3 regions of the Kitasatospora sp. NPDC059827 genome follow, and region 3 is predicted to be linked to each of the others. Evidence: riboswitches for the same ligand, from Rfam matches in the RefSeq annotation. Region 3 holds a riboswitch; each other region holds the start of a gene.
The links. A riboswitch is a leader RNA that binds a small molecule or an ion and turns the genes downstream of it on or off. The one in region 3 is predicted to bind cyclic di-AMP.
Positions count from the first base shown of each region.

Region 1: linked by a shared signal. The riboswitch ahead of ACFV8H_RS25830 (hypothetical protein) and the one ahead of ACFV8H_RS29410 (NlpC/P60 family protein) in region 3 are both predicted to bind cyclic di-AMP.
Region 2: linked by a shared signal. The riboswitch ahead of ACFV8H_RS08680 (transglycosylase family protein) and the one ahead of ACFV8H_RS29410 (NlpC/P60 family protein) in region 3 are both predicted to bind cyclic di-AMP.

Region 1 covers NZ_JBHWIV010000045.1:58,949-66,261, forward strand. Annotated here, with positions in the region: gene ACFV8H_RS25810 (SDR family NAD(P)-dependent oxidoreductase) at 1-659, opposite strand, end outside; gene ACFV8H_RS25815 (TetR/AcrR family transcriptional regulator) at 797-1,423, shown strand; gene ACFV8H_RS25820 (alpha/beta hydrolase) at 1,727-2,887, shown strand; gene ACFV8H_RS25825 (MoaF N-terminal domain-containing protein) at 2,955-3,284, opposite strand; cyclic di-AMP (ydaO/yuaA leader) riboswitch at 3,720-3,841, shown strand; gene ACFV8H_RS25830 (hypothetical protein) at 3,844-5,196, shown strand; gene ACFV8H_RS25835 (hypothetical protein) at 5,315-5,917, opposite strand; gene ACFV8H_RS25840 (IclR family transcriptional regulator) at 6,089-6,886, opposite strand; gene aceB (malate synthase A) at 7,088-7,313, shown strand, end outside.
Region 2 covers NZ_JBHWIV010000009.1:152,339-159,651, reverse strand. Annotated here, with positions in the region: gene ACFV8H_RS08690 (septum formation initiator family protein) at 1-155, opposite strand, end outside; gene eno (phosphopyruvate hydratase) at 319-1,605, opposite strand; gene ACFV8H_RS08680 (transglycosylase family protein) at 1,900-2,685, opposite strand; cyclic di-AMP (ydaO/yuaA leader) riboswitch at 2,687-2,857, opposite strand; gene ACFV8H_RS08675 (cytochrome P450) at 3,067-4,383, opposite strand; gene ACFV8H_RS08670 (SDR family NAD(P)-dependent oxidoreductase) at 4,686-5,111, shown strand; gene ACFV8H_RS08665 (MazG family protein) at 5,131-6,168, opposite strand; gene mfd (transcription-repair coupling factor) at 6,315-7,313, opposite strand, start outside.
Region 3 covers NZ_JBHWIV010000059.1:30,428-37,740, reverse strand. Annotated here, with positions in the region: gene ACFV8H_RS29420 (NYN domain-containing protein) at 72-1,448, shown strand; gene ACFV8H_RS29415 (NlpC/P60 family protein) at 1,681-2,715, shown strand; cyclic di-AMP (ydaO/yuaA leader) riboswitch at 3,055-3,210, shown strand; gene ACFV8H_RS29410 (NlpC/P60 family protein) at 3,221-4,336, shown strand; gene ACFV8H_RS29405 (NlpC/P60 family protein) at 4,563-5,609, shown strand; gene ACFV8H_RS29400 (hypothetical protein) at 5,663-6,805, shown strand; gene ACFV8H_RS29395 (glycosyltransferase 87 family protein) at 6,848-7,313, opposite strand, start outside.

The sequences.
Region 1 (7,313 bases), on a different contig from region 3:
AAGCCGTGTCCGAGGGCGGGGGAGAGCTTGGCCAGCAGGGTGAAGTCGGCGTCGGCGGGCAGGCCCGGGTTGTTGGTCATGCCGCTGTCGATGCTGCCCGGTGCGACGCAGACCGCGCGCAGGCCCTGCTTCGAGTACTCCGAGGCGATCGCGTGGGTGAAGGACTGGATGCCGCCCTTGGTCGCGGCGTACGCGGCCATGTAGGGGTGGGCGAAGCTCGCGGAGGTGGAGGAGAAGTTGACCACCACGCCCTTGCCGGTGGCGAGCAGCGCGGGGAGCGCCTCGCGGGTCATCAGGAAGGTGCCGGTCAGGTTCACCGCGAGGAGCTTGTTCCAGAACTCCAGGGTGGTTTCGTGGGTGTGCGAGGAACGGAGGATGCCGGCCGCGTTGACCAGGACGTCCAGACCGCCCAGGCCCGCGACGGCCTCGGCGACGCCCGCCACCACGGCGGCCTCGTCCGAGATGTCCAGGACCTGGATCGTCAGGCGGTCGGCGGTGCCCTCGGCGGTCGCGCGGTCCAGGGTCTTCTTCAGGCCGTCCTCGTTGACGTCGACGGCGACGACCTTCCCGCCCTCGGCGAGGATCCGGTGCACGGTCGCCTGGCCGATGCCAGATCCGCCGCCGGTGATCAGGACGTTCCGTCCGCTGAAGCGCTCCATGGTGGTACTCCTTCGTTCGTGGTCTCTCGACCTCAAGAGACACGGTACGCCCATGTGGCACGTTGTGCCAAGAAGTCTCGATGTGCCACCTGGGCGCGATGCGTCGGGACCGTGATCGCTTGCGTACGCTGACCCCTGTGACCGGACGCCCGACCCTGACCCAGCGCCGCCGTGACGCCACCCGGCTGGAGATCGCCCGCACCGCCGCCGCGCTCTTCGCCGAGCAGGGCGCCGAGGAGACCACCGCTGAGGAGATCGCCGCCGCCGCGGGCATCTCGCTGCGCACCTTCTACCGCTACTTCTCCGTCAAGGAGGACGCCGTCGCCCCGCTGCTGGCGGCGGGCGGGCAGCGCTGGGTGGACCTGCTGGCCGAGAGCCCGGCGGACGTCCCGCTGCGCGAGGCGCTGGAGCGCTCGGCCGTCGAGTCGCTCACCCCGGCCGACGACGCGGCCGTCGAGGCGATGCACTGGACCCGCGACCTGCTGCGCGACCCGCGGCTGGACGGCACCTGGCAGCGGGTCCACGCCGGGTCGGAGGCGCGGCTGCGGGGCGTACTGGCCGCCCGCTGTCCGGACGGCGCCGATCCGCTGGAGGTCCGGCTGGCCGCGGCCGCGGCCACGGCGGCGATCCGGGTGGCCCTGGAGCAGTGGGCCGGCTCCGATGCCGCCGTCACCGGCTCCGGCTCCCCGCAGGACCTCGGCGCCCGCTGCATGCGTGAACTCACGGCGGGGCTGCGCCTGTGGGCCCGGCCGGCGGGGGAGTAGCGACCCGGCGGTGAGCAGGTGACGGCGAGCAGGTGACAGCTAACAGGTGACGGATAACAGAAGGCGGCGAACAGATGACAGAGAACAACTTTCGAAATCTGTTATCTGTTATCCGTTCGCTGTTATCTGTTATCTGAAAGTTGAACTCTGTCATCTGTTCGCCGCCTGCCCACAGCCCCCGATCAGCTTCCTCCCAGCTCCCGCTAGGGTTGGTGCGCGCGCCCCGGTGGGGGAACCGGGGTGACCTCCTCGGATGTCCCTGAGCGGAGGGGCGGGAGTTCGAGGCGTGGGAGCAACTGGAACATGGGTCTGACGAGCCACAAGGTGCTGGCACTGGCCGTGCTGATGGCGGTCGTGGTGATGGTCGGCACGGTCTGGCTCTGGCCCAGACTCGCCCGGAAGAGCTGGCAGGCGGTGCTCGGCCGGATCGGCGCGCTGCTCGCGACCCAGCTGGCGGTGCTCGCCGCGCTGGGGCTGGTGGCGAACAACTACTTCGCCTTCTACAGCAGTTGGGACGACCTGATGGGCACGGGCAGCACCGGCCCGGTCGTCATCCACAACAAGGCGGACGCCTCCGGCCGACTGCTGGTCGAGACCATAGGCCAGGCGTCGGTCAAGGGCGGCGGCGCGATGGGCCGTGAGCCCAGCCAGTCCGGCGAGATCCGCAAGGTCCGGATCGACGGCAAGGAGAGCCGGCTGTCGACCGAGGGCTTCGTCTACCTGCCACCGCAGTACTTCCAGCCCGAGTACGCGCAGAAGCAGTTCCCGGCCGTGATCGTCAGCACCGGATTCCCAGGAATCGCCGAGAACCTGATCACCCGCTTCAACTACCCGGGCGCCGCGCTCAAGCTGCTGCAGGAGGGCCGGATGCAGCCGACCGTCATGGTCCTGATGCGCCCCTCGCCCGCCCTGCCGCAGGACACCGAGTGCGAGGACATCCCGGGCGGCGCCCAGTCCGACACGTACTTCACCAAGGACGTCCCGTCGGCGATCCAGGCCAGCTACCGGGTCTCGGCCGACCCCCGGGCCTGGGCCTTCATGGGCAACTCCACCGGTGGCTACTGCGCGCTCAAGCTGGCCATGCGCCACCCGGACGTCTTCCCGACCGCCGTGTCCCTGTCCGGGTACTACGAGGCGGCCGACGACCCGACCACCGGCGACCTCTTCGGCGGCAGCAGGCAGCGCCGCGACGAGGCCGACCTGATGTGGCGGTTGAAGAACCTGCCGCAGCCGGACGTCTCCGTGCTGCTTGCCGGCACCAAGAAGGGCGACGGCAACTACAAGCACGACACCGAGGCGTTCATCGACGCCGCGAGGAGCCCGATGAAGGTCTCCTACAGCATGCTCGAGAACGGCGGCCACAACTTCGAGACCTGGAGCGCCCTGCTGCCGTCCTCGCTGGAGTGGCTGTCCCAGCACCTCAAGGTCCCGAACCAGCCGGGCCACCCGGGCCAGACCGTCTGACGGCGCCGCCCGCGGAACGCACCGAACCCCCGGAGGCTCCCGGGGGTTCGGTCCATTCCGGCGCCGGTCAGGCGACCCGCTCCAGCGTCCCGGTGTGCAGCTGGCCGACCCGGCCGCCCTCGCCCTCGAAGGTCCAGAAGGCCCGTACGGTCAGCGCGTTGAGGTCCATCACGTGACTGACGGTGATCCCGCTCTGTTCCGTCCAGCTGATGAAGTAGATCTCCGGCGCGACCTCGGCGACGTGCAGCCGCACGTCCTCCCACTGGCCCGCCGACTCACCGAGGCCCTCCCAGCGCAGCCGGGTGCCGTCGGCCGAGTAGGAGTTGCGGAAGGCCGCGCCGTTGTCGGCCCGGAAGACGTAGGTACGGCCGGCGAAGGCGGGCAGGGGCGCGGTCATGGTGGGGCGGAACCTCTTCTCTGGAACGGGGGACGGGTCGTACGGCTCCGGCCGGTGCTCTTGTGCACCGCGGAAAATCCCAGGGCTCCAATTTATCCGATGGGGCGGACTCGGGCGGCTCCACGCCACGGCGGTCACGCACGGTCCGCCACCGCCGCGCCGCGCACCGTGTGCGACCGGCGACCCGGGCGGGCCCGGCGGGACCGTGGGCCGGAGTCTGCTCCAGTGATCAACTCGGCCGCCACGCAGCGTCGTTGATCGACACCACTGTGAGCTGCGCGACAACCTGCTTGATCAGGTTGTCCGTCCACGGACGGCCTGCCTAGCCTGCAGTCGTCGTCCGCTGTCGCGGACCCCGCCGCCGGGACGCCGAGTCCCGTCCACCCGCCGGCGAGTACCCGAGCACCACAGCGGACGGGAGCGGGGGAACCAAGGTCAGCGCCCGGCCCGTACGCACCAGCGTGCGGGGCGTGGCTAGGGGTGAAGCCGCTCCACAGGCGGCCGGGCAACTGCAGCCCGAATCCGACAGCTCACCTCGCAGGCGTGGCAGAGGATCCCCATGCACCAGCCTGCCCGGCGCCGTCGCGCGCCCCGCCACGCCCGTCCGTCCCACCGCGGCCGCAACACCGCCCTCGCCACGACCGGGGCGCTCGCCATCACCGGCGCCGGCCTGCTCGGCCTGCCGTCCGTCTCCGGCGCCCAGGCCGCCACCGGCCCGACCGTCACCCAGGACCGGCTCGCCCCCGCCACCATGATCGCCGGCAGGGCCGGCACCGCCTCGCTGGCCCTGCACTCCTCGTCCTGCTTCACCGCCAAGACCGTCGGCGTCGGCGTCCGTGACGCGCGCGGCACCAACCTGGACTTCCCTGGCAACGCGAGCAACGTGCAGATCTGCCCCGGCGGACTCACCTACACCAGCGCCGCCCGCACCCTGGCCGCCGGGACGTACACCCAGTTCGGCTTCTGGCAGGACCTCGGCGGCGCCTGGCACAACCTGCCTTCGCAGCAGCTGGTGGTCTCGGCCACGGGTACGCCCACGCCGACCCCGTCCCCGACCCCGTCCCCGACGGCGACCGCGACCCCGACGGCGACCGCGTCCCCGACGGCGACCGCGACCCCGACGGCGAAGCCCACCGTAACTCCGACCGCGACTGCGACCCCGACCGCGACGCCGACCCCCACCGCCACGGCCACCCCGACGACCCCCGCGCCGTCCTCCCCGATCGCCGGCAAGTCGCTGACCTGGTCCGACGAGTTCAACGGCCCGATCAACTGGGGCCAGCGCTGGGTCGGCGACAAGAGCACCTCCTACAAGTACGGGAACCACAACCCGGACGACAACAAGCTCGACTGGCTGAACAAGAACAACGTCACCGTCGCGAACGGCGTCGCCACCTTCACGGCCACCCCGGGCGGGCCGACGCTGGAGAACGGCAAGCAGTCCTGGAACACCGGCTTCCTGACCACCGAGGGCTCGGCCGAGGGCTTCCAGGTCAAGACCGGCGACTACGCCGAGACCCGGGTCAAGCTGCCCGCCGGCACCGGCGCCTGGCCCGCCCTGTGGACCTGGAAGAACGGCAACGGGGAGATCGACTCCTTCGAGTACCACCCCGACAACCCGAACCTGCTGGAGCTGACCAACCACGTCAACCCCGGCAACCCCGACTACTACACCGACGCGAGCGCCGTCGGCACCGACCAGTGGGTGACCATCGGCACCTACTACGGCGCCAACTCGGTGGACTGGTACGTCAACGGCGTCAAGGTGTTCTCGGACGGCAAGGGCGTCGGGGCCAACTTCTCGGCGTACCTGATCCTCAACCTCTCGGTGAGCGCCGGCAAGTACCACCCGGCGCCGCAGGGGAACACCCCGATCACCATGGCCGCCGACTACGTCCGCGTCTACCGGTAACCACGGCCACCGGTAACCACGTGTACCGGTCACCACGAGCCCGCCCCACTGGTCATCGGACGTCCGGCAGCCGCTCGCCGGCGGCCGATGACCGGTGGGGCGATCCGGTTCGTGAGCCTTAGGCCGTCTCGACGACCCTGATGTCGAATGGCTGCCGGTTGTTCCCCTTGTCCCGGTCGTCCACGCTGTGCACCTCGACCGAGCCGCCGCCGAGCGTGCCCAGCGGCAGGTCGGGGGAGAGGTAGACCGGGACGAGGGCGGTCCTGGTGCGCCCCTCCTTCAGTCCAGGGCCGAAGACGCAGCGCACCTGCCGGCCGTGCTCCGCGACCTCGCAGTCCTCGGGGAAGTACGGGCCCTCGGGGGCGACGCCCTTCGGCAGGGTGACCACCACCGTGAAGGGCGAGGCGGTGGTGTCCGGGCCCCGGTTGGCGATGAGGGCATTGACGGTGGTGGTGCCGCCGGACGGCGCGGGATCCGGGTCGAGCCGGACCACCTCCAGGTCGGAGTCGGACGGCCTGGCGGCCACGGCGGGCAGGATGGACGCCTCGGGCGCGCCCGGCGCGACGACGCCCAGATCCGGTCGCGGCACCGGATGCCGCACCGCCCAGGAGGGCCCGGCGGCCAGTGAGGCCACCGCGCAGCCCGCCGTCACCGCCGCCAGCAATCCGGCCCGGCCGAACCTCCTGCGCCCCGTGCCGCCCCGCGCACCGTGCTGCTCCACGCCGTTCACCCTGTTCCCGTGCTCAGGCGGCCCGCACCGTCGCGGGCCGCGTCCGCACCAGGGTGTCCGAGCCGTGGCCGCGGCAGCGGCGCAACTCGCCCACCGCCACTCGAACGGCGGGCGCCGGCCCTCGTCGTATCTAGCCTTCGCCTGAGGTGGGTTGACGGATCGTCAGGGTGCCAGGACCTGCCCCAGTCGGGCCGCGATCTGGTGCATCACCGGCACCAGTGCGGACGCCCCCGCCTGCTCCTCCAGCGCCCGGATCCGGGCCTCCGGGCCGGAGACGGACAGCGCGGTGGGCGTCGGCGCGCCCGGGACGGCGAGGGCGATGCAGCGGACGCCGATCTCCTGCTCCTGGTCGTCGACCACGTACCCGCGCTCGCGCGCCTCGGCGAGCTGGTCCATCAGCTCCTGCGGGTCGGTGAGGGTGTACTCGGTGTGCGCGGGCAGCGGGTTGGGGCCCAGGACCGCGCGTGCCTCGTCCTCGGGGAGCTGGGCGAGCAGCGCCTTGCCGACGCCCGTGCAGTGCGGCTGGACCCGCCGTCCGACCTCTGTGAACATCCGCATCGAGCGCCGGGACTGCACCTGCCCGACGTACACCACCTCGCCGCCCTCCAGCACCGCCAGGTTGGCGGTCTCGCCGGTGGCCTCCATGAGCTCGGCCAGGTACGGGCGGGCCCAGCTGCCGAGCAGGCGGCCGGCGGTCTCGCCGAGCCGGATCAGCCGGGGGCCGAGGGTGTAGCGGCGGGCGGTGTCCTGGCGGACATAGCCCTGCTGGACGAGGGTACGAACCAGTCGGTGGATGGTCGGCATCGGGAGGCCGGAGCTGGTGGAGAGCTCACTGAGGGTGGCCACGCCGCCCGAGTCGGCCAGCGCCTCCAGGAGTTGGAAGGCGCGCTCGACGGACTGCACGCCGCCGCTCGCGCGGTCGGCGCCTGTCGTCGATGCTGTGTCGGGGGTCGCAACCACCGGCGTTCCCTTCGCTGTCGGGGAGGAGTAGAGTCCCGGCGACCTCTTCAACAAACCGTTGAAATTCTGTATCGCGGAAACTAGTCTCCACCTTACAGAATCGAACCCGCCGACAGGCGGGTAACGATCGAGGAAGTTCCCGAGGAAGTTCCCACCGGAGCTCCCTTCGCCAGGCTCAACCGTCTTAGGAGTGTCCTGCTCATGGCTGCAGCTCAGGGGCCCGTCGGCGCCTCCCCCGCCGCTCCGGTCGTCACTGTCGCCGGACCGCGCGTCCATCGGGCCGAGGAGGTGCTCACCCCGGAGGCGGTCGCCTTCGTGGTGGGCCTGCATCGTGCCTTCGAGGGCCGCCGACAGGAGCTCCTGGCCAGGCGGAAGGGCCGACGGGCGGAGATCGCCCGCGCCGGCATGCTGGACTTCCTCCCCGAGA
Region 2 (7,313 bases), on a different contig from region 3:
TGCTGGCGCGCGTGGTCGGCCTTCGCCCGCTGGGCGGAGATCTCGGCGCGCTGGGAGATGAACTGCCGCGTGGGGTAGGCCAGGATCGCCACCAGCGAGCAGAGCACCAGGACGAGGACGGTCGCCCGGCTCGTGAACCGAGGCCGGGCCGCCAAGCCCGGGATCCTCCAGCCAGCCATCTCCCGTATCCCCTCCTGGTCGCGACGGTGCCCCGCCGTCCACCCTACGGGGTGAGCGGCGGGGCACCGGTCAGGCGTGCGCTACCGGGGGCCTCGGGCCCCCGGGATCAGGGCCGGACGCCGCCCGGCCCGGGCGCGCTCAGCCCTCGTGCTTGAACCGCGGGAAGGCGCCGCGGCCGGCGTACTCGGCGGCGTCGTCGAGGATCTCCTCGATGCGCAGCAGCTGGTTGTACTTGGCGACGCGCTCGGAGCGGGCCGGGGCACCGGTCTTGATCTGGCCGCAGTTGGTGGCGACGGCCAGGTCGGCGATGGTGACGTCCTCGGTCTCGCCGGAGCGGTGCGACATCATGCAGCGGTAGCCGTTGCGCTGGGCCAGCTCGACGGCGTCCAGGGTCTCGGTCAGCGAGCCGATCTGGTTCACCTTCACCAGCAGCGCGTTGGCGGTGCCGGTCTCGATGCCCTTGGCCAGGCGGGCCGGGTTGGTGACGAACAGGTCGTCGCCGACCAGCTGGACCTTGTCGCCCAGCTTGACGGTCATGGCCTTCCAGCCGTCCCAGTCCGACTCGTCCAGCGGGTCCTCGATGGAGACCAGCGGGTAGGAGGCGACCAGCTCGGCGTAGTACTCGATGAGCTCGGCGGCCGACAGGGCCTTGCCCTCGAACTGGTAGGCGCCGTCCTGGAAGAACTCGGAGGCGGCGACGTCCAGGGCCAGCGCGATGTCGCGGCCGGGCACGTAGCCGGCCTTCTGGATGGCCTCGGTGATGAGGTCCAGGGCCTCGCGGTTGCTGTCCAGGTTCGGCGCGAAGCCGCCCTCGTCGCCGAGGCCGGTGGACAGGCCGCGCTCCTTCAGCACGCCCTTGAGGGTGTGGTAGACCTCGACGCCCCAGCGGACGGCCTCGGAGAAGGACTCCGCGCCGATCGGAGCGATCATGAACTCCTGGATGTCGACGTTGGAGTCCGCGTGCGAGCCGCCGTTGAGGATGTTCATCATCGGGACCGGCAGGACGTGGGCGTTCGGGCCGCCCAGGTAGCGGAACAGCGGCAGGTCGCTGGCCTCGGAGGCGGCGTGCGCGACGGCCAGCGAGACGCCCAGGATGGCGTTGGCGCCGAGCGAGGACTTGTCCGGGGTGGCGTCCAGGTCGAGCATGGCCTGGTCGATCAGGCGCTGCTCGGTGGCGTCGTAGCCGACCAGCTCGGGGCCGATCTGCTCGATGACGGCCAGGACGGCCTTCTCCACGCCCTTGCCGAAGTAGCGGTTCTTGTCGCCGTCGCGCAGTTCGAGCGCCTCGAAGGCGCCGGTCGAGGCACCCGACGGAACAGCGGCACGACCCGTGCTGCCGTCGTCGAGGCCGACCTCGACCTCGACCGTGGGGTTGCCGCGGGAGTCGAGGATTTCACGGGCTACGACGACATCGATGGACGGCACGAAGCATCTCCTTGCGGAAGCAGGGTCCGGCTGCGGGTGGTGCTGTCGGCCGGACGATTGCGGAGTCGTTACGACCAGAGCCTAACCGCCCGGGCTCCCGGGGCCACGTCGGCCCGGGCTGCGTCTCACCGTGTGGCCCGGCTACCCACCGGTAGTTCACCTGCTCGTCCCGGTGCGTCCCACCGGTGCGTCCCACCGGGGCGTCCCACCGGGGCGGGCGAACGCGGACGTAGGGGGCCGCCGGGCGCGGCCCCCTACGTGTCCAGCGTGTCGTTCGCCGTGGAACGGTCCGGCTCAGCCCAGGTGCAGGACCTGGCCGGGCACGATCATGTCCGGGTTGCCGCCGACCGTGGTGCGGTTGCCGTCGTAGAGCGCCTGCCAGCCGCCGGACACGCCCTGGGCGGTGGCGATGCCCGACAGGGTGTCACCGTCCCGGACGGTGTAGTCGTGGCCGGTCGTGGCGGCCGGGGCCTGGGCGGCCCGCGGGGCGGCGTGCTTGGGGGCGTACTGCTGCGCCGACGGGGCGGCGGGCTGCTCGGCCTGCTTCGGCGCGGCGTGCTTCGGCGCGTACTGCTGGACCGGCTTCGGCTGGGCGGGCTTGGCGGCGGCCTTGGGGGCCTGCTGCTTGGGCGCCTGCTGCTTCTGGGCCTGCTGCTTCTGCGGCTTGGCGTCCGAGGAGGTGTCCACCTCGGCCGGGGCGCCGCCCTTGCTCAGGCCCGCCTTCTGGGAGCAGACCGGCCAGGCGCCGGGGCCCTGCGAGGCGAGGACCTTCTCGGCGACGGCGATCTGCTGCCCCTTGCTGGCCTGGTTGGCCTGCGCCGCGTACGCGGTGCCGCCGTACGCCTTCCAGGTGCTGGGGGTGAACTGGAGGCCGCCGGAGAAGCCGTTGCCGGTGTTGATGCTCCAGTTGCCGCCGCTCTCGCACTGGGCGACGGAGTCCCAGACGGAGGCCGGGGCGGCGGAGGCGCCGGTGGCGGAGAGGAGCGGCAGTGCGAGTCCGACGCCGGCCACACCGGCGACGGCGATGGCCTTCTCGGCCTGGGTGCGACGGCGATGACGGCCGGTTCCAACGAACAGCATGAAGGTCCCTCTCCGCACGCCTGCGAGGTGAGCTGTCGGGTTCGGACCGGGAGGTGGCCCGGCCGCCGTCTGCGGAATCGACTCCGCGCGGGCGGCTTCACCCCAAGCCGTGGAGGAACGGCAACAAACCTGGTTCCCCCGCCCCTGCCCAGGGTTCTGGTCGGTTTCCCGTGACGCGGCGGGCAGGATTCGGCGTCCGCGCACGAGGTCCGCAGCTGCGAACTCCACGGAGACTAGACAGATCCTCAGACGAATCACAAGCTCATATCACCGACATCACACAAGAATTACGGCCCGTGTTCGATCGCCTACCAACGGCGGGGCTTTGTCCGGTTTGATGGCTGTTCACACCACCCTCGGTGGCCGGTTCCGGATGCTTCGTCAGCGTGTCGTGGCCTCAGGACGACTGTGCGGCGACCGGGGCTCCGGACTGAATTCGACCGGAAGTTCGCGCAATCCACGCATGATCAGGCCACCCCGCCAGCGCAGATTCTCCGGGCTTTCGGCCAGTCGCAGATCCGGCAGCCGGGAAAGCAGCGTGGCCAGCGCGGACCGCCCCTCCAGCCGGGCCAGCGGAGCTCCGATGCAGTAGTGGATGCCGTGCCCGAACCCCAGGTGCGGGTTGTCGCTCCGGGCCAGGTCGAGGGTGTTCTCGTCGGAGAACCTGGCCGGATCGCGGTCCGCCGCCGCCAGCACCACCAGCACCGGATCCCCGACCGGGATCTCCACCCCGCCGATGGTCAGCGCACTGGTCGCGAACCGCCAGGTCGCCAGCTCCACCGGCCCGTCGTAGCGCAGGAGTTCCTCGATCCCGGTCTCCAGCAGCGCGGTCTCGCCGCGGGCCACCGACTCCTGCAGCAGGGCCCGCTGCCCGGGATTGCGCAGCAGCGCGTACGTCCCGTTGCCGATCAGGTTCACCGTCGTCTCGAACCCGGCGAAGAGGAGGATGAAGGCCATCGCGGCGGCCTCGTTCTCGGTCAGGTGCTCGCCGTGGTCGCTCGCCCGGATCAGGCCGGAGATCAGGTCGTCCCCGAGGTCCGCCCGCTTGCGGTGGATCAGCTCCAGCAGGTATGCGCGGATCTGCTTCACCGCCCGCCCCACGCCGCCGCGTTGGCCACCGCCGTGGCCCGGCTTCGTGTGTCGCAGCATCATTCCGGCCCAGTCCCGGAAGTCGTCCTGGTCCTCGGAGGGAACGCCGAGCATGTCGCAGATCGCGTAGATGGGGAGCGGGAACGCGAACTCGTGGATCAGGTCCGCCGAACCGCGCTGCGCGAAGCCGTCGATCAGCCGGTCGGTGAGCTGCTGCACCCGCGGCTCGAACTCCGCCACCCGGCGCGGCGTGAACGCCTTCGACACCAGGCGGCGCAGCCGGGTGTGGTCCGGCGGGTCGATGTTCAGCAGGTGGGTCATCAGGTCCGCCTGCCGCTCCCCCGGGATGCCCACCCGGCCGGTGCGGTGCGCCTGCCCGCTGTGGTGCGCCGGGTTCTTCGAGAGCCGGCCGTCCGCGAGCGCCTGCCGGGCGTCCGCGTAGCGCGTCACCAGCCAGGCCTCCACCCCGCTCGGCAGCGTGGTGCGGTGCACCGGGGCGTGCTCGCGCAGCCAGGCGTAGGCGGGGTACGGGTCGGCGGCGAACTCCCAGGTGAAGAGCTGCGGGTCGGGCTGGGCGGCGGGCTGGGCGCCCTCGGGCTGAGCTGGCATGGGTCGACCGTAACCGCTGGACCGGAGGGGCCCGGACCACCGGCGCACGCGCCCCCGCGGCCGGCCGGAGGCCACCGCCGCGCGAACCGTCCGTGACCGGTGCGCGAGCGGAACGCCGACACTCCGTGGACGGCCCGTGGACGGTGCGTGGACGGGCCTTGGCCAGCTCTTGGCCGGGCGGCAGGCGTGAGCCTGGTCACCTGAGGGGTAATCCCTGTTGCGGAGGGTCAGGACCTGCCTACGATCCTCCGAAGTACGCGCGGGCGCCGGTGCGGTGTCGCCCGCAGGGAGGAGCTGGACCAATGACGGTCAGCGGAGCAGTCGTCGTCATCGCGGTACTCGCGGGCGGTTCGGGGGCCGACCTCGCCCGCCGGTTCACCGCGGCCGGCACCGCCGGGATGCTGATCGCCGACACCCACGTCGGCATCGCCGAGGACCTCGCCTCCGAACTCGACCGGCCGGGCTGCCCCGTGGTCGGCGTCTCCGGCGACATCCGCCGGCCCAGCGACGTCGCCGCGCTGGTCGACACCGCCGAGAAGCACTTCGGTCCGATCGACCTCTTCTGCGTGGCGGGGCCGAGGGGCGAGCGGATCGTCTCCCTCGCCGACCTGCCCGCCCACCTCGACCTGGAGCGCCTCGCCGAACTGGTCGTCCTGATCGGCGAGGCGATCGGCGAGCTCGTCCCGCCGCAGCGGTGCGCCACCGAGCGCACGGCGACGGCGGCCTGAGCCGCCCCGCCACCGGGGTCTACTCCGGCCGGAGCCCCTCGGCCGCGCGCACCGCGTCCCGGTAGCCGCGCGCGGCCGAGCGCAGCGCCGCGTCCACGTCCACCCCGGCGTCGTGCGCCCGCTGCGCCACCGCCAGCAGCAGCCGGCCCGCCGCCTCGGCGGTCAGCTCCCGCGGCAGCTCGTACGGCTCGTCCGGCACCCCCGCGAAGCCCGCCCGGCGCACCCGGGACACCAGCTTCGCCGCGTACGCCAGCGCCGGCAGCCCGGCCGGCACACCGTCCAGGACGGACTCCCGGTCCGCCTTCTCGGCCGCCTTCAACTGCTCCCAGTTCGCCTCCGCCTCGTCGGCGCCCGCCACCTCGACGTCCCCGAACACGTGCGGGTGCCGGTACAGCAGCTTCTCGACCATGTCCCCGGCCACGTCGTCGATCGTGAACGGATCGGTCGGGTGCTCCTGCGCGACCCGGGCGTGGAAGAACACCTGGAACAGCACGTCGCCCAGCTCCTCGCGCAGCGCGTCCCGGTCCCCCTCCTCGATCGCCTCGACCAGCTCGTAGGCCTCCTCGACCAGGTACTTCACCAGGCTCTCGTGGGTCTGCTCGGCGTCCCACGGGCAGCCGCCCGGCGAGCGCAGCCGGTCCATCACCGAGGCGAGGTCCAGCAGCCGCGCCCCCGGCAGGTCGTACGAGCCGGGCAGCACCTCGATCTCCGGCACCTCCCCGGCGTGCTCCACCGCGAGCCGGGCCAGCGCGTCCGTCAGCCCCGGGTCCCCGTCCGGGCCGCCCAGCCACACCGTCGCCCCCGCCCCGGCCGGCTGCCCGGTCAGCAGCCGCGCCAGCGCCGGCGCCGACCCGGCCGGCGCCACCTCCACCGCCACCCCGGCCTGCCGCACGGCCGGCACCTGCGGGTGCCCCTCGTCCCCCACCAGCACCCGCCCGGCCGACCGCAGCGCCTCCCAGGCCGGCCACGCCAGCAGGCCGGGGGCCACCCGGTGGGTGGTGGTCAGCAGGATCAACTTCGCGCCCGGAGCGTCCGTCGGCACAGCATTCGTCGTCACCCCTCGAACCTACCCGCCGCGGGCACCCCGGGCCCGGCCGGTGGCCGACAGCCGAACGGCGGCCCCGGGCCGGGCCCGGAACCGCCGTGAACCGCTGTGAACCGCCGTGGCCGGCCGCCGACCTGAACGCCGCCGGCCGCCGGGGGCTACTTCTTCGTCCCCGCCAGGTCGTCGAACATGGCCGACAGGAACTCGGTGCACCAGCCGAGCAGTTCGCGCCCGACCAGCGGCTTGCCGCCGATCCGGCCGGTGCTCGGCCGGGGCACCAGGAGCTGCTGGGCCGCCGCCTTGACCTGGCTGCGCGGGTAGAGCCGGTTCAGCCGCAGCTGCTGGGACTCCCGCAGCTCCACCGGGCCGAAGCGGACGTTGGAGCCCTGGAGGGTGATGTCCGAGATCCCGCAGCGGCGGGCGTACAGCCGCAGGCCGGCGACCATCAGCAGGTTCTCGACCGGCTCGGGCAGCTTCCCGTAGCGGTCCGCCAGCTCGTCCCGGACCTGCTGGATGTCCGCCTCCGAGTTGACCGCCGCGATCGAGCGGTAGGCCTGCAGCCGCAGCCGCTCACCGGGGGCGTAGTCGTGCGGCACGTGGGCGTCGACCGGCAGCTCGATCTTCACCTCCAGCGGCTCCTCCTCCGGCTCGCCGCCGTTCGCCAGCGACTCGCGGAACTCGGCCACCGCCTCGCCGACCATCCGCATGTAGAGGTCGAAACCGACGCCCGCGATGTGCCCGGACTGCTCGCCGCCGAGCAGGTTGCCGGCGCCGCGGATCTCCAGGTCCTTCATGGCGACGTACATGCCGGCGCCCATCTCGGTGTGCTGGGCGATGGTGGCCAGCCGCTCGTGGGCCGTCTCGGTGAGCGGCTTCTCCGGCGGGTACAGCATGTACGCGTAGCCGCGCTCGCGCCCGCGCCCGACCCGGCCGCGCAGCTGGTGCAGCTGCGACAGGCCGAAGGTGTCGCCGCGCTCGACGATCAGGGTGTTGGCGTTGGAGATGTCGATGCCGGACTCCACGATCGTGGTCGACACCAGGACGTCGAACTCCTTCTCCCAGAAGTCGACGACGACCTTCTCCAGCTGGTTCTCCCCCATCTGCCCGTGCGCGGTGGCGATCCGCGCCTCGGGGACGAGGTCCTTGAGCCGGGCGGC
Region 3 (7,313 bases):
CGAGGGAGCCCGGCGAAGCGCAGGGGCTTCAGCCCGCTGCGCCGGCACCGGAGCCGGCCGCCGGGCCGGTCCTGTCCGAGACCGACCTCCCGGGGGGCGCCGGCGGGGCCCCGGCCGGTGCGGGTGCCGAGCGGGCGCCCGAGAAGCTGGACCGGCCGCTGCCCGAAGGGGTGCGCCGGCGGGTGGTCGGGCTGGCCTCGGACGCGTTGGGCGGGCTGCCGCCCGGGGAGCTGCCGCAGAGCCTGCGTCAGTACGTCAAGTTCACCCCCGCGCGGCGGGCCAAGTACGCGGCCACCGCGCTGGCGGCGGCGTTGGAGTCCGAGCCGGCCTTCCGGGTGCGGATAGCGGAGCGGCTGCGGCTGGGCCAGCCGGACCTGGTGAAGGCGCTGGAGTCGGGCACCGTCCCCGGCGCCGCCGATCCGATGGACGTCGCGGCCGCCGCCTACCTGGTGCGCTCGCCCGGCTGGAGCCGACTGGTCGCCGAGGCGGGCGAGGAGGCCGAGCGGGCCGGCGCCGAGGACGCGGCGGCGGAGGCCTCCCGGCAGGTGGAGAAGCTCCAGGCCGAGCTGGCCGAGGTGCGGGCCGCGGCGCGGGCGGACCTGGACCGCCAGCGCGCGGAGTTCGAGGGCGTCCGGCGGGAGGCCGAGTCGCTGCGCAAGAAGGTGCGGTCGCTGGAGAGCGACACCCGGCGGGCGCAGGCCGAGACCCGGCGGGTGACCGGGGAGCTGGAGGCGGCGCGGGCGCAGGCCACCGGGGAGCGCAGCGCGGCCGAGTCCGAGGCGCGGCGGCTGCGGCACCGGGTGTCCGAACTGGAGACCGCGGTCGAGCAGGGCCGCCGCTCGGCCCGGGAGGGCCGCAGCGTCGAGGACATGCGGCTGCGGCTGCTGCTGGACACCGTGCTGCAGTCGGCGCAGGGCCTCCAGCGGGAGCTGGCGTTGCCGGTCTCCCAGCTCCGCCCGGCGGACCTGGTGGAGGCGGTGGTGCCCGGGTCGGCCTCGCCGCACGACGTGGCCCGGCGCGGCCTGGCCGAGGACGACCCGGCGCTGCTGGACCAGCTGCTGGCGATCCCCCAGGTGCACCTGGTGGTGGACGGCTACAACGTGACCAAGACCGGGTACCCGGCGCTGCCGCTGGAGCAGCAGCGGATCCGGCTGCTGGGCGGGCTGGCGATGCTGGCCCAGCGCACCCAGGCGGAGGTCACCTGTGTGTTCGACGGGCAGGACCTGGACGTACCGGTCATCATGGCGCCACCGCGCGGGGTGCGGGTACGGTTCAGCCGGACCGGCGAGACCGCGGACGAGCTGATCCGCCGTCTGGTCCGGGCCGAGCCGCAGGGCCGTCCGGTGGTGGTGGTTTCCACCGACCGGGAGGTCGCGGAGGGCGTGCGGAAGGCGGGTGCGCGCCCGGTGGCCTCGGTGCTGCTGCTGAACCGGCTGGCCCGGCCCTGAGCCGGTCCTGAGCCGGTCCTGAGCCGGTCCTGAGCCGGGACGGGGGCTGTGACGGCAGGTCAGTGGGATTTCCGTGCGGGTGTGCGGATCCGGTGAAGTCAGTGGGGGAACCGGAGTTCACGCCTTCGGGGGAGTGGCAAAACGGGTAGATCTTCACTAGGGTCTGGCGTCAAACCTATTTTCCGGAATCTCACCTGATCAGGTGAGTCCGATGGAAGAAGGAGCCGGTCCCTTGGCCTCCCACCGCCGTCCCAAGCAGCCGAGCCGCGCGCGGGTCTCCGTGCTCACCGCTGCTGCTGCGACCGCGGTCGCCCTCTCCGCCCAGGTCGCCGCGCATGCCGCGCCGCAGCCGAACAAGAGTGACGTCAAGGCGCAGATCGACCAGCTCCAGCAGGAGCAGGAGCAGGCGGCCGAGAAGTACAACGGTGCCAAGGAGCGCTCCGACCAGCTCCGCAAGCAGGCCGACCAGCTCCAGGACCAGGTGGCCCGCAGCCAGGACCAGATGAGCCAGCTCCAGGTGGGCCTGGCCCAGGTCGCGGGTGAGCAGTACCGCACCGGCGGCATCGACCCGTCCGTCCAGCTGATGCTCTCCTCCGACCCGTCCGGCTACCTGGACAAGGCGTCGAGCGTCCAGCAGGCCAGCACCACCCAGACCGAGGCGCTCAAGGGTCTGCTCGACCAGCAGCGCCGGCTGGACCAGGAGAAGGCCGAGGCGGCCGCCGTGCTCGCCTCCCTGGACTCCACCACCAAGGACCTCAACCAGGCCAAGGCGGACGTCAACACCAAGTTGAAGACCGCCCAGGACCTGCTGAACTCGCTCAGCGCCGCCGACCGGGCCGCGCTCCGGGCCCAGCAGCAGCAGGACGACCGCGCCTCCCGCGGCGCCGACCGGGTCGACCTCAGCAACCTGCCGCCGGCCAGCGGCTACGCCGCCGTGGCGGTGGCCAAGGCGATGAGCAAGCAGGGTTCGCCGTACGTGTGGGGCGCCACCGGGCCCTCCACCTTCGACTGCTCGGGCCTGATGGTCTGGGCGTACGGCCAGGCCGGCGTCTCGCTGCCGCGCACCTCGCAGGAGCAGGGCCACATCGGGACCGCCGTGACGCTGGCCACCGCCCAGCCGGGTGACCTGGTGATCTACGGCGGCGACATGCACCACGTCGGGATGTACATCGGCAACGGCATGGTGGTCCACGCGCCGCACACCGGTGACGTGGTGAAGGTGATGAAGGCCGACGCGATGTCGATCAACACGATCCGCCGGATCTGACGGTCCGGTACCTCCCCGAGGGGCCGGTTCCGGCCCTGTGATCCGCGCCACCTCCGGTCGGGGGTGGCGCTTCGGGTTTGCGGACCGGGTGGGCCGGACGGTGAGAGTCGATCAGCTTTGCGTGCGCCGGTGATCACCATCAGTCATTTTCACAAAAGAACATGGGTAATCTTCCGTCTTTTTTCTGACAAGGATTTGAACGGATCACGGTTCAGTTACTAGGGTCGTGCTCCGAACCACCGCACAGTCGATCACCCAGCCTGGGTGGCGGCGGTGGTTACCGCCGAGTTCGCGAAACAGCGGGGCAGGTCGAAGCGACTGCCCGACAGGGGAGCCCAGTAGTCGGGGGCGCTGCGGAGCGGAGCCGGGGAACCACACGTTCCTCCGGGGTGAATCGGCGCCAGGTCGGCCGTAGGTGAGGCCGGTGAGGCGTCGTAGGGCATGCTTCCGGCCCGAACCCGTCAGCTCACCCGGTAGGCGGCGTAGGAAGAAGGAGTCCGCCTTCGTGGCGTCCCATCGTCGTCCCAAGCCCGCCAGCCGTGCCCGCGTCTCGATCCTGACCGGTTTCGCCGCCGCCGCCGTCGCGCTCTCCGCGCAGTCCGGCGCGCACGCCGATCCGCAGCCGACCAAGGACCAGGTCAAGGAGCAGGTCGACCAGCTCAACGAGCAGGCCGAGCAGGCGACCGAGAAGTACAACGCCGCGCAGGAGAAGCAGCAGGAGCTGGAGAAGCAGGTCTCCGGCCTCCAGGACCAGGTGGCCCGCCAGCAGGCCCAGGTGACCGACCTCCAGGGCGGCCTGGCCGAGATCGCCGGCGAGCAGTACCGCAACGGGGGCATATCCCCGACGGTCCAGCTGATGTTCTCCTCCAGCCCGGACAACTTCCTCAACCAGGCCGGGGCGCTGAACCAGGCGGGCAGCACCCAGAAGAACCAGCTCAAGCAGCTCCAGGACCAGCAGCGCAAGCTGGACCAGGACCGCACCGAGGCCCAGGGCAAGCTCGGCGAGCTGGAGTCCACGACCCAGCAGCTGAAGGCCTCCAAGGACGAGGTCCAGAACAAGCTCAAGGCCGCCCAGGACCTGCTCAACACGCTGACCGAGCAGGAGCGCCAGGCGATCAAGGCGGCCGAGGACAAGGCCGCCGCCGACGCCAAGGCCAAGGCGGACGCCGCCGCGAAGGCCGCCACCCCGGACCGCGCCTCGCGCGACAACAGCCGCAGCGACCTCGGCTCGGGCTCCACCGCCGCGCCGGTCAAGATCGCCCCGGGCAGCTCGCACGGTGCCGCCGCGCTGGCCGCCGCCGCCACCAAGGTCGGCAGCCCGTACGTCTGGGGCGCCACCGGCCCCAGCTCCTTCGACTGCTCCGGCCTGATGGTCTGGGCGTTCAACCAGGCCGGGGTGTCGCTGCCGCGCACCTCGCAGGAGCAGGCCGGCGCCGGCACCCGGATCGGCTCGGACATCTCCCAGGCCCAGCCCGGCGACATGCTGATCTTCTACGGCGACGCCCACCACGTCGGCATCTACGCGGGCAACGGCCAGGTGCTGCACGCTCCCAAGCCGGGTGCGTCGGTGCGCTACGAGGCCGTCTCCAACATGCCGCTGGCCTCCATCGTGCGGGTCTGATCCCCAGCCACGCGTTCACGGGCCCGGCCCTCCGTCACGGAGGGCCGGGCCTGCGGCTTTTCCGGCGACTCGACCTGGTGTCCGATTAGGGGTCAAATATTCGGGTCGGTAGGGGTTTGGACTCACTTGCCCGGACTCGCTAACGTCTGCCACCGGACTCCCGCTCGACGGCCGCCCACCGGGGCGCGGCCGCGGGGCCGCGCCGCAGGACTGGAGCCGTTGCCGCATGCCCGTGCACCGTCGTTCCCAACTGCTCGCCCGTGCGCTGGTACTGACCGCGGCCGCCACCACGGCCCTGGGCGTGGCGACCGCCGGCAGCGCCCAGGCCGCCCCCGGGGCGCCGGACGCGCCCGACCGCAAGGACGTCAAGGCCCAGGTCGAGCAGCTGTACGACGAGGCCGAACAGGCCTCGGAGAAGTACAACGCCGCGCAGGAGGCGCAGAAGCGGCTGCTGGGCGAGACCACGATCCTCCAGGGCGAGGTCGCCGCCGCCCAGGAGCAGCTCAACGAGCTGCGCGGGGACCTCGCCACGGTCGCCGGGGCCGAGTACCGGGGCGGCGGGATGACCCAGACCGCCCAGCTGATGCTCTCCAGCGACCCGGAGGCCTACCTCACCCGCGCCCGCACCCTCGGCCAGGCCGCCGAGCGCCAGCAGGAGACCCTGCACGAGCTGGTCACCCGTCAGCGCCGGCTCGACCAGCGCCGCACCGAGACCGCCGCCAAGCTCGCCGAACTGGACGAGGCCCGCCGCTCGCTCGCCGAGAACAAGCAGCAGATCCAGCAGCGCCTCGCCAAGGCGCAGAAGCTGCTCAACAGCCTGGGCGCCGTCGAGCGGAACCGGATGGTCGCCCAGGACGCCCGGGAGGCCGAGCAGCGCGCCACCCGCGGCACCGACCGGCTGGACCTCGGCAACGCCCCGGCCGCCTCCGAGCGCGGGGCGGCCGCGCTGGCCGCCGCGGTGCGGATGGTCGGCTCGCCCTACGTCTACGGATCCACCGGGCCGCGTGCCTTCGACTGTTCCGGTCTGATGTACTACAGCTGGCGGCAGGCCGGAGTGACCCTGCCGCGGACCTCGCAGGCCCAGGCGTACGCCGGGCAGCGGATCAGCCTCTCCGAAGCGCGGCCGGGAGACCTGGTGATCTTCTACCGGGACATGCACCACGTCGGGATGTACGCCGGCGGCGGCGTGATGGTGCACGCCCCGTACCCCGGTGCCAAGGTCCGGTACGAGAGCGTCAACGCGATGCCGGTCTCGGGAGTGGTCCGGCTCTGAGCGCGACGCCCTCCGGGCCGGACGGCCCCCACCCGATAGACCCCGCGCGCCGGGTGCTGTCCCGGCGCGGTGCGCTGCTGCTGGCGGCCGGCGGGCTGGCCCAGCTGTCGCTGCCCCCGGTGGCCCCGCCGCCGGACGGGCGGGCCGTCGACCGGCAGGCCGAGGTCGCCGCGCTGCTGGCGGCGCGGGCACGCTCGCTGCCCGCCCGGTCGGGGCTGACCGGGGCCGAGGCGGTGTACCGGAACCTGGTGCTCTCACCGCCCACCGGGCCGGAGCGGCAGGACGCGTCCGTCGAGCTGGCGCTGCGGATCGCCGGGTACGACGAGTACCCGGTGGTGTACCCGCGCCGGATCGAGCTGGTCCGGGACCGGGGCGGCTGGCGGGTCGAGCGCGAGGAGGGCAGCGCCGGGCCCCCGGCGCCGTGGGACCTCGGCCCCGTCCGCACCGCCGCCGGAGCCCGCTGCCTGGTGCTCGGCCTGGCCGACGGGCCCGACCCGGCCGGGCTGGTCCCGGTCGGGGACAAGGCGGTGGCGGCCGTCAGCGCGGTCTGGGGTGACGCCTGGCCCGGCCGGCTGCTGCTGGAACTGCCCGCCACCGAGCCGCAGTTCGCCCGGCTGCTGGAGGCCGACCCGGCGGGCTGGACGGGCATGGCGGCGGTCACCGTGGCCGCCCCCGGCGCCCCCCGGCACACCCCGGCGGACCGGGTGGTGATCAACCCCGAGGCCTTCGCGAAGCTCAGCGACTTCGGCCGCCAGGTGGTCGTCACCCACGAGACCACCCACGTCGCGACCCGGGTCGACACCCGGGCCTGGACCCCGCTGTGGCTCTCCGAGGGCGTCGCCGACTGGACGGCCTACCGGGACTCCGGTCGGCGCCCGCAGCAGATCGCCCCCGAGCTGGCCCGGGACGTCGCCGCCGGGAAGCTGCCCACCGCGCTGCCCGCCGACGCGGACTTCACCGCGGGTGCCGACGGCATCGCCCAGGCCTACGAGCAGTCCTGGCTGGCCTGCGAGCTGATCGCCCGCCGGTACGGGACGCAGCGGCTGGTCGCCTTCTACCGGGCGGTCGGCGCGGCCGACGGGGCGGGCGAGGAGCGGACGCACCGGACGGACCGGCTGCTGCGGGCCGAACTGGGCCTCGGACTGGCCGAGTTCACCGGGCTCTGGCAGGCCGAGGTCGAGGCCTTGAAGGGCTAGGCACCGGGCACGTGGGGCCGGGCCGTCGCAGGTCCGTCGCCGCTACCGCCCGGCCGGGTGATCGATGCCGTCCAGCAGGTCCTGCTCGTAGGCGATGCCCGGGCGGACCGGGTACCCGGAGGAAGCCGGCAGGGCCGGGGGCTCGGCCAGGACCACGGTGGGCGCCAGGGCCGTCGAGGCGCGGGTGGAGCGCCAGAGCCGGATGCCGGAGAGCACGGCGGCGGTCAGCAGCAGCAGGTTGCGCAGGCCCAGCACGGCGACCGCGAGCGGTTCGCTGTTCAGGACCTGGGTGAACAAGGTCGGGAACTCGAGCAGGGTGAGCGGGCAGGCGAGCAGGATCAGCAGCGCCACCGGCCGCTGGCTGGTGCCGCGCACGGTCAGGCAGACCGCCGCGACGCCGACCAGCCAGACCAGGTACTGCGGGCTGATCACCCGGCTGGTCACCACGAAGATCAGCAGCGCGCAGAGCGCCGCGTCGTACATGGTGGCGGCGTTGCGCCGACGGGCG